DNA from 3 places in the Asanoa sp. WMMD1127 genome. Region 2 is predicted to be linked to each of the others. Evidence: predicted binding sites of a transcription regulator. Region 2 holds the regulator's gene; each other region holds the start of a gene.
The links. Region 2 encodes HrcA, which represses chaperone genes, less so after heat shock. Its sites were predicted from a motif close to GGTTNGCACNCTCNNNNNGAGNGTGCNAACC; they were not measured.

Region 1 (3,269 bases), 5.3 Mb from region 2:
AGGGCGGCGAGGATGACGGCGGCGACCAGCAGGGCGTACAGGCCGGGTAGTTGACCGGTCGGCACGGACAGCACAAGGGGGAGCGGCTGGCCGGGCGCGGGGCCGACCCGCCGGACCGCCCGGCCGTCGGCGGTCTCGGCGACCGCGTCGCCACGGACCCCGGCCGCGGCGGCGACGACGCCCCGCAGCGCGCCGGCCGACTCAGTGCTGTGCACCGCGGCCGACGGGTCGCCGCCGAGCAGGGTGACCGCGGTCCCGGTGGCGCCGGCGAGCCGGCCGACCGTGACCGGGCCGAGGTCGTGCGTCGCCCAGATCGCGCCGAGCGGGGCACCGGCCGCGTCGCGGGCCTCGATCCGGACGGCGAGGCCGAGGAACGGGCCGCCGTCCTGGTCCGGTCGCGCGCAGTCGGCCCACGGCCGGTCCGGTGACCCGGGGGTACGCAGCGTGGGTACGCCGGCCGCGTCCTCGACGACCACGCCCGAGGCGAGCCCACGGGCGACCACCAGCCCGGCGATGTCGCTCTGGTGGGCGGCGTCGGTGGCCATGGCGACCGCGTCCGCGGCGGCCTGGAGCTGCTGGCAGAGGGAGCTGACCGAGGTGCGCGCCGCGGTGGCCGCGACGCCCAGCCGCTCGACCGCGCGGTCGCGGCTCACGGCGGCCACCGTGCCGCCGACGAAGAGCGCGCCCAGCAGCACCGGACCCAACACGACGGCGAGGAACGCGGCGGTCAGCCGCCCGCGCAGCGTCACAACTCCCCCTTCGCACCTGCCATGCTCGGCACCTGGGCCCTCGAGGGTCTAACCGGGTAAGGGTCGGGAGTGTTGCGTGCCGGATTTATCGCATAGTGGGCCGACGAAGGCGGACATGCGGGCGGCGGTGCTCGCCGAGCGCCGGTCACTGTCCGAGCCGGCCCGGCTGGCGGCGGCCGCGGCGGTGACGAAAACGCTGGCCGAGCTCATCCGGGTCAGCGCGCCGCGCCGGGTCTGCGGGTACGTGCCGGTCGGCAGCGAACCCGGCGGCGCCGGGTTGGCCGAGGCGATCACCGGGGCGCTGAGTGAGGGCGCCGAGTTGCTCCTGCCCGTGTTGCGGGCGGACAACGACCTGGACTGGGCGCGCTACGCCGGGACTCTGGTGCCGGCCGGCCGGGGGCTGCGCGAGCCGCCGGGGGAGCGGCTGGGCCGCTCAGCGGCGGCCGGGGCCGACCTGATCGTGGCCCCGGCGCTCGCGGTGGACCGGCGCGGGATGCGGCTGGGCCGCGGCGGTGGCTCGTACGACCGGGTGTTGGCCCGGGTGCCCGCCGGCGTGCCGATCGTCGCGCTGCTGCACGACGGGGAGCTGGTCGACCGGGTCCCGGAGGCGGCACACGACCAGCGGGTGACGGAGGTGATCACCCCGTCCGGCGGGCTGACCCGCCTCTGACCGGGGCCGGGGACCTCAGGCGGCCGGGGTGCTCGCGGCCTTGGCTGGCTCGGCCTTCGGCTTCGACTCGGTCTTGGTCTCCGTCTTGGTTTCGGACTTCGACTCGGCCGGCTTCGCGTCGGACTTGACCTTGGTGTCGCCGCCGCTGTTGCCGTTGCGCGAGTCGGTGCGGTAGAAGCCGGAGCCCTTGAACACGACGCCCACCGAGCCGAAGACCTTGCGCAGGCGACCCTCGCACTCGGGGCAGACGGTCAGCGCCTCGTCCGAGAACGACTGAACGGCCTCGAGCTGGTGTCCGCACTCGGTGCAGGCGTACTGGTAGGTCGGCACGGCTTCCTCCGGATCTTGCGCGCTCGGTCGTGGCAGCGTCTTGGCACTCAGCCTATCCGAGTGCTAATAGTGCGGCATCGGACCAGCCTTCGTCCAGCGACAACATCAACCCCAGTGCGGCGGCCGGTCTTCCCAGAGCCGGTCGTCGTTGGTGTCGGTTCGCTCACCCCAACCCCGGTCGGTGTCGTCCGAGGTCTGCTCCGGCAGCACGAAGTCGTCACCACTGAGGTCCACGGGGCGCTCGTCGTCAGGTGTCGCTGGCGGTTCCACGCGGTTCACGGGGGCAGCGTACCCGCGGGTTCGGTAGCGTCGTTCGCCGTGAGCGATGACTCCGCGTGGCAGCGGCCCGGTCCCGGCGGCGAACTCGGACCGGAGAGCGCCCCGCCGGCCGTACCCCCGGTCGGCTATTCGGGTCCGCCGCCCTCGGACCCGCCGCCGGCCGACTGGCGACCGCCCACCTATGTGCAGCCGCCACCGCCCCGCCAGCTCGCGCCGCAGGACGTCGACAAGATCGAGGCGCAGGAGAAGGAAGCCCGGACCCTGACGTACGGCGTAGCCCTGGTCGCGGCGGCCGTGCTGGTCGTGCTCTCCTGCCTGCTCTGCTCGCGCGTGCTCTTCTAGGGGACGGCACCTTCCCAGACCGCGTGGGCGCCGCTGTCGCCGGTGAGGAAGACGTAGATCGCGGTGGCGACGGCCAGCGCGATGACGATCACGCTGATGCCGAGGTGGACGCCGACCGGCACGTGCGGCGCGCGGCGGTTGCCGCTGGTGATGAACACCATGACCAGCGTCACCACGCCCAGGGCGAGGGTGAACCACCAGGCGCGGTCGCCGTACGTTTGATGCTGGTTGACCTTGTCGAGGATCTCGCCCGAGAAGCCGGCCGCCACCAGGCGGTCCTCTAGGTTCTCGCCGGACGCCTTGGCGAACCACGCGGCGATGGGGGAGATCACCGCCAGCGCCGTGACAGCCCACCCGATCTTGCCGCGGAACCGCGGGACCACCGCGTAGACGACCGCGCCGAGGCAGAGCAGCGGGATGAAGACGACGGCCGCGTGGACGATCAGGGGATGGGCCGGAATGCCCAAAATGTTGTTCAGCACGCGGCCTCCTGTGGTGAATGAGACGTCAGCGTACGGCCGGTCCCGGCGCTGAACAGTCCCTACGCACGGGACACGTGAGACTCCCCGGGATCGGTTCAGCCGTTGATCGAAATTCGCGCTGAACTCCACGTATCTTGAACGTTTCCAGGGTGCGTGCTTCCATTGCGGGCATGTCGCAGCCCGCGGAGGACGAGAGCGCGACCCTGCTGCGCGCCCGCGGCATGCGGGTCACCCGCCCGCGCGTCGCCGTGCTCGAGGTGCTGGCCGGCGGCGGTCACCTCGAGGTCGACGAGATCGCCAGAGCGGTCCGCGCCCGGCTCGACTCGGTCTCCACCCAGGCGGTGTACGACGTGCTGGGCGCGCTGTCCCGGGCCGGGCTCGCGCGGCGGATCGAGCCGGCCGGCAGTCCCGCCCGGT
Region 2 (3,269 bases):
GCCACCGAGTCGGCAGCCCCCGGCCGCGGAACTACTTGATCAGGCTCATGCTCAGCGGGTAGCGGTAGAGCTGGCCCTCGTTGGCCTTGACGCCCGCGATGATGCCGAAAATTATGGCGATCAGCATCGCGATCGGCGCGATGATGAAGCCGATGATCAGGCAGGCCGTGGCCCAGCCGATGATCGCGACGATCGACCAGACGATCTGGAAGTTGAGCGCCGCGACGGCGTGGGCCCGGACGGTCGGGGAGACGCTGCCCTTGGCCAGCATGGACACCAGCGGGGCGACCCAGCCGAGCGTGCCGCCGCTGATGAACGCGAGCAGCGCGCCGCCGAGGTGGGCGACCAGCGCCCAGGTCTTCTCCTCGCCGTTGGCGAAGCCCGCGGGCTGGCCGTAGCCGCCGGGCTGGCCGTAGGCACCGGGCGGGTAGCCGCCGGCCGGCGGGTAACCGCCGCCCTGCGGCGGATAGCCCCCGCCCTGCGGCGGGTAGCCCTCACCCTGCGGCGGATAGCCGCCACCGGGCGGTGGGTAGCCACCGGCGGGCGGGTAGGCACCGCCACCGGAGGTGGGCGGCGGGTAACCCCCGCCGCCCGAGGTCGGCTGGTAAGGGGGCGGCGCAGCGGTCGGGTCGGAGTGACCCTCACCGGGTGGCCGGGGTGGCTCAGTCATGCCCGACACCGTAGGGGTATCGATCAACCCGCGCCAGATGCGACTTCTGACTTGTTCTGGACAGCTTGGCCACGGCAAACAGCGATCATCGCCAGGTGGGTGGGTGCGTCGTAGACTGGCACTCGCTACAGTCGAGTGCCAGATGGCAGGAGGGGGTGACGCATGGCTCTCGATGACCGCAAGCTCGACGTGCTGCGGGCGATCGTCGAGGACTACGTCGCCACCCAGGAGCCGGTCGGCAGCAAGGCCCTCGTGGAGCGGCACCAACTGGGCGTCTCACCGGCCACCGTGCGCAACGACATGGCGGTGCTCGAGGAGGAGGGCTACATCCGGCAGCCGCACACCAGTGCCGGCCGCGTGCCCACCGACCGCGGCTACCGGCTGTTCGTCGACCGGCTGTCGACGGTCAAGCCGTTGAGCCCGGCCGAGCGGCGCGCGATCGAGCGGTTCCTGGTCGGCGCCGTCGACCTCGACGACGTGGTGCACCGCACGGTCCGCCTGCTGGCCCAGCTCACCCGCCAGGTCGCCGTCGTGCAATACCCGAGCCTGGCCCGATCGACGGTGCGCCACCTGGAGCTGGTGCCGATCTCCACCACCCGGCTCATGGTGGTGATGATCGCCAACACCGGCCGGGTCGAGCAGCGCGTGGTCGACCTGCCCGCGCCGATCGACGAGGCGACCGTCACCACGCTGCGCCGGTTGACCAACGAGAAGCTCTGCGGCTGCAAGCTTTCCGACACGCCTCCACTGGTGCAGGCGCTGGTCGACGAGTCGTCACCGGAGCTGCGGGCCGCCACCGTGGCGCTGTCCACGGTGCTGCTGGAGACGCTGGTCGAGCGGCACGAGGAGCGGGTGGCGCTGGCCGGCACGGCCAACCTGACCCGTGGCGGCCTGCTCGACTTCCAGGGCTCGCTGCGCCCGATCCTCGAAGCGCTGGAGGAAGAGGTCATCCTGCTCAAGCTGATCGGCGAGGTCGAGCCGATCACCCGGGTGCGGATCGGCGACGAGAACGAGATCGACAACCTGCGGGCGACGTCGATCGTCAGCACCGGCTACGGCCCCGGTGTCACCATCGTGGGTGGCCTGGGTGTGCTCGGGCCCACCCGGATGGACTACCCCGGCACCATCGCCACCGTGCGCGCCGTGGCACGCTACGTAGGCGAGATGCTGGGCCAGAACTGACCCCCACCTGATCACGGCGCCGGCACAAGCGAGACGACATGAGGACTGCGAACACAGTGGCCAGGGATTACTACGGGATTCTGGGCGTCGCCCGGGACGCCAGCGACGACGAGATCAAGCGCGCCTACCGCAAGCTGGCGCGTCAGTTCCACCCCGACGTCAACCCCGATCCCGCCGCCGCGGACAGGTTCAAAGAGATCAACGCGGCGTACGAGGTCCTGTCCGACGACCAGAAGCGGCAGATCGTCGACCTCGGCGGCGACCCGTTGGCCCCGGGCGGCGGTGGCCCCGGTGGCGGCCCCGGCGCCGGCCCGTTCGTCGGCTTCCAGGACATCATGGACGCGTTCTTCGGCGCGGCCGGCGGTGGCGCCCGTGGTCCGCGACCGCGCACCCGGCCCGGCGCCGACGCGATCCTGCGGCTCGAGCTCGACCTGCTGGAGACCGCGTTCGGCGTCGAGGCGCCGATCACCGTCGACACCGCGGTGCTCTGCACCACCTGTGCCGGCGCCGGCACCGCGGCCGGCACCCACCTGGCGACCTGCGAGACCTGTGGCGGCCGCGGCGAGGTGCAGTCGGTCCAGCGCACATTCCTCGGCCAGGTCGTCTCGTCCCGCCCGTGCACGGTGTGCCAGGGCTACGGCACCGTGATCCCGCACCCCTGCCCCACCTGCGCCGGCGACGGCCGGGTGCGCACCCGGCGCTCGCTGACCGTCAAGATCCCGGCCGGCGTCGAGGACGGCATGCGGATCCGGCTGGCCCAGCAGGGCGAGGTCGGCCCCGGCGGCGGCACGGCCGGCGACCTCTACGTCGAGATCCACGAGCGGCCGCACGACGTCTACTCCCGCAAGGGTGACGACCTGCACTGCCGGGTGACCGTGCCGATGACGGCGGCGGCGCTCGGCACCCGGCTCACCATCAAGACGCTCGACAGCGAGGAGACCGTCGACGTCAAGCCCGGCACGCAGCCCAACTCGACGCTGCGGCTGCGGGCGCGCGGCGTGCCGCACCTGCGCGGCGCCGGCCGCGGCGACCTCTACGTGCACCTCGACGTGCGCACCCCGACCAAGCTGACCGCCGAGCAGGAGCGGGTGCTGCGCGAGTTCTCCCGGTCCCGGGGCGAAGAGGTGGCCGAGCTCACCAAGCAGGGCGGCTTCTTCTCGCGGATGCGCGACGCCTTCAACGGGCACTGACGCCGTGCGTCGCAGACTCCATTGAGCCGTCCCCTCTTCCTCGTCGACGCGCTGCCGGCCGGCGACGAGTTCACGCTCGACGGCCCCGAGGGTCGGCACGCCGCCACGGTGCAGCGGATCGGCCCGGGTGAGGAACTGCTGCTCGCCGACGGGCGGGGCGGCACGGCCGAAGCCGTGGTCACCGCCGCCGGGAAGAACGTGCTCAGCCTGACGGTCACCGCCCGGGC
Region 3 (3,269 bases), 5.4 Mb from region 2:
CGCGGACCGCCCTTTCTTGTGTTGCGGATGGACTCAGAAGTCCATGTCGCCGCCGCCGGGCGCACCCGCCGGGGCCTTCTCCTTCTCCGGCTTGTCCGCCACCACAGCCTCGGTGGTGAGGAACAGGGCCGCGATCGACGACGCGTTCTGCAGCGCCGAACGGGTCACCTTGGCCGGGTCGATGATGCCGGCCTTGAGCAGGTCGACGTAGTCACCGGTCGCCGCGTTGAGGCCGTGGTTGGTGTCCAGGTTGCGGACCTTCTCCACGACGACGCCACCCTCGAGGCCGGCGTTGACGGCGATCTGGCGGAGCGGGGCGTCGAGCGCGATCTTGACGATCGTCGCGCCGGTCGCCTCGTCGCCGACCAGGTCGAGCTTGTCGAAGGCGGTCTTGCCGGCCTGCACCAGCGCGACGCCACCACCGGGGACGATGCCCTCTTCGACGGCGGCCTTCGCGTTGCGGACCGCGTCCTCGATGCGGTGCTTGCGCTCCTTGAGCTCGACCTCGGTGGCCGCGCCGACCTTGATGACCGCAACACCGCCGGCCAGCTTGGCCAGGCGCTCCTGCAGCTTCTCGCGGTCGTAGTCGGAGTCGCTCTTCTCGATCTCGGCACGGATCTGGTTGACCCGACCCTGGATCTGGTCCTGGTCGCCGCCACCGTCGACGATGGTGGTCTCGTCCTTGGTCACCACGACCTTGCGAGCGTGGCCCAGCATGTCGAGGCCGACGGCCTCGAGCTTGAGGCCGAGCTCCTCGCTGACGACCTGGCCACCGGTGAGGATGGCGATGTCGGTCAGCATGGCCTTGCGGCGGTCACCGAAGCCCGGGGCCTTGACGGCGACGGACTTGAAGGTGCCACGGACCTTGTTGACGATCAGGGTGGCCAGGGCCTCGCCCTCGACGTCCTCGGCGATGACCAGCAGCGGCTTGCCGCCCTGCATGACCTTCTCGAGGATCGGGAGCAGGTCCTTGACCGACGAGATCTTGCTGTTGACGATCAGGATGTACGGGTCGTCGAGGACGGCCTCCATACGCTCCGGGTCGGTCCAGAAGTAGGGCGCGATGTAGCCCTTGTCGAAGCGCATGCCCTCAGTGAGCTCGAGCTCGAGGCCGAAGGTGTTGCTCTCCTCGACGGTGATGACGCCTTCCTTGCCGACCTTGTCCATCGCCTCGGCGATGATCTCGCCGACGCTGGTGTCACCGGCGGAGATCGAGGCGGTGGAGGCGATCTGCTCCTTGGTCTCGACGTCCTTGGCGATCTTGGCCAGCTCCTCCGCGACGCGCGCGACGGCGGCCTCGATGCCCCGCTTCAGGGCCATCGGGTTGGCGCCGGCGGCGACGTTGCGCAGGCCCTCACGGACCAGCGCCTGCGCGAGGACGGTCGCCGTCGTCGTGCCGTCACCGGCCACGTCGTCGGTCTTCTTGGCGACCTCCTTGACCAGCTCAGCGCCGATCTTCTCGTACGGGTCCTCGAGCTCGATCTCCTTGGCGATGCTCACACCATCGTTGGTGATGGTGGGGGCGCCCCACTTCTTCTCGAGCACGACGTTGCGGCCCTTGGGGCCGAGCGTCACCTTGACGGCGTCGGCGAGGGTGTTCATACCCCGCTCGAGGCCGCGGCGCGCCTCCTCGTCGAACGCAATGATCTTGGCCATACGGCGTTGTCCTCCTGGACACTCGCGGTCGCCGCGGCCTGGTCGGCCACGGAGAACCGCCTGCTTTACGCACCTTCGGACGTCACTACCTGGCGACAGTGACGTCCGCCGGCCGGGCCGGATAGCCCGCGACGACCGGCCCCTTGCCGCGCCCGTCTCCGTAGGGCGTCAGCGGTGGCCCCACCGTCCCGACCATTGGCACTCGCGGTTGTCGAGTGCCAATGACTTGTTTAGCACTCGGACCAGGCGAGTGCAAGCGAAGTCGGCCCCTCGGGGGCCTCCGGCCCGGTGATCGTCGCCGGCTGCTGATCTTGGCGCGCGGGACCGCGTACATGGGCGATTAATGACTCGTCAATTGTTGAAAGGCAGCGCTGTCCGCAATGCGCAAAGTCGCGAATGGATGGCAAGATCAAATGCATCATGCATCGGGTTGTCCGGCCGTAAAGACAAGGAAGCGCCGACCCCTCTCGTGGGATCGGCGCTAGGTCGTCACGGACCCGGGTGGGGTGCCCGGCTGGTCTTCGCTCAAGCGATTAGGCGGACCTGCTCCGCCTGCGGGCCCTTCTGACCCTGCGCGATCTCGAACTCGACGCGCTGACCATCGTCGAGAGACTTGTAGCCGTCCATCTGGATCGCCGAGAAGTGGACGAAGACGTCCTGACCCCCATCGACCGCGATGAAACCGTAGCCCTTTTCACTGTTGAACCACTTGACGGTGCCCTGTGCCACGGTGCACTTCCTAACCTTTGATGCGCCTGCCGGTCCGAGACCGCCCATTCGAGGGTGTACGTGAGTCCCTCGAACATTGCGGCCGAAATCGTAAGGTACACGAGGAGTGACGACCGTGCACTACCCCAAAATGGACACCCTGAGCGCCTTCCGCGACCGTTCGCTCGTTAACCGAACGTGTTTCGAGGCAGACACGGCGCACAGCCCGGCCGGCATCGGTCCCGTGGACGGAACACGATGCCAATGCTCGCCGCGGTGCTGCTCGTCGCGGTCGGCAGCGGGCTGGCCGTCTGGCAGGTGGCGCCGAAACAGCAGGCCACGGTGGCTGCGGCCAAGCGACAGGGGCCCGCGGCGGACCGGGCGCGAGCCCCGGACCTGGCGGTCGGCACGGTCTCCGCGCGGGCCGAGGGATTCCTCTCGTGGGCGTTCCTCGACCGGCAGAGCGGGCGGATCACCGGCTCGCCGAACATGACGGAACCGAGCGACACGATGTCGATGGTGAAGGCATGGTTGGCCGCCGATTATTTGCGAGTATCGGAAGATAAAGGCGAGGAGCCTTCGGATTTTCGGCTCGGCCAGCTGAGCATCATGATCCGCGACAGCGACAACGCGGCGGCCATCGCCGTCTACGACCTTGTCGGTGGGCAACCGTCCATCCTTCGCATGATCCAAATGTGTGGCCTCAGCGACAGCTCGGCGCACGACAACAACTGGAGCATGACGGTGGTCTCGGCCCGCGACACGGTGCGGTTGGCGGCCTGCATCGCGTCCGGCCGGGCCGCGGGCGCCCGCTGGACGCCGTGGTTGTTGACCGAGATGCGAGCCGTACGCGGAACCGGCGATTTCGGCGTCCGCCGCCTTTTACCGGCATCGGCGGCGGCCAC

Region 1: O7635_RS12585 (FmdB family zinc ribbon protein) is a predicted target of HrcA. The motif match lies at 1,788-1,818, and genes of this name have one in related genera.
Region 3: groL (chaperonin GroEL) is a predicted target of HrcA. The motif match lies at 1,850-1,880, and genes of this name have one in related genera.

Annotation. Positions count from the first base shown of each region.
Region 1 is NZ_JARUBP010000001.1:2,607,036-2,610,304, forward strand. It holds gene O7635_RS12575 (diguanylate cyclase) at 1-749, opposite strand, end outside; gene O7635_RS12580 (5-formyltetrahydrofolate cyclo-ligase) at 865-1,419, shown strand; gene O7635_RS12585 (FmdB family zinc ribbon protein) at 1,435-1,749, opposite strand; gene O7635_RS12590 (hypothetical protein) at 1,855-1,983, opposite strand; gene O7635_RS12595 (translation initiation factor 2) at 2,068-2,370, shown strand; gene O7635_RS12600 (DUF2231 domain-containing protein) at 2,367-2,852, opposite strand; gene O7635_RS12605 (Fur family transcriptional regulator) at 3,023-3,269, shown strand, end outside.
Region 2 is NZ_JARUBP010000001.1:7,874,980-7,878,248, reverse strand. It holds gene O7635_RS37700 (DUF4870 domain-containing protein) at 32-670, opposite strand; gene hrcA (heat-inducible transcriptional repressor HrcA) at 833-1,852, shown strand; gene dnaJ (molecular chaperone DnaJ) at 1,909-3,042, shown strand; gene O7635_RS37685 (16S rRNA (uracil(1498)-N(3))-methyltransferase) at 3,064-3,269, shown strand, end outside.
Region 3 is NZ_JARUBP010000001.1:2,442,795-2,446,063, reverse strand. It holds gene groL (chaperonin GroEL) at 34-1,656, opposite strand; gene O7635_RS11725 (cold-shock protein) at 2,182-2,385, opposite strand; gene O7635_RS11720 (serine hydrolase) at 2,623-3,269, shown strand, end outside.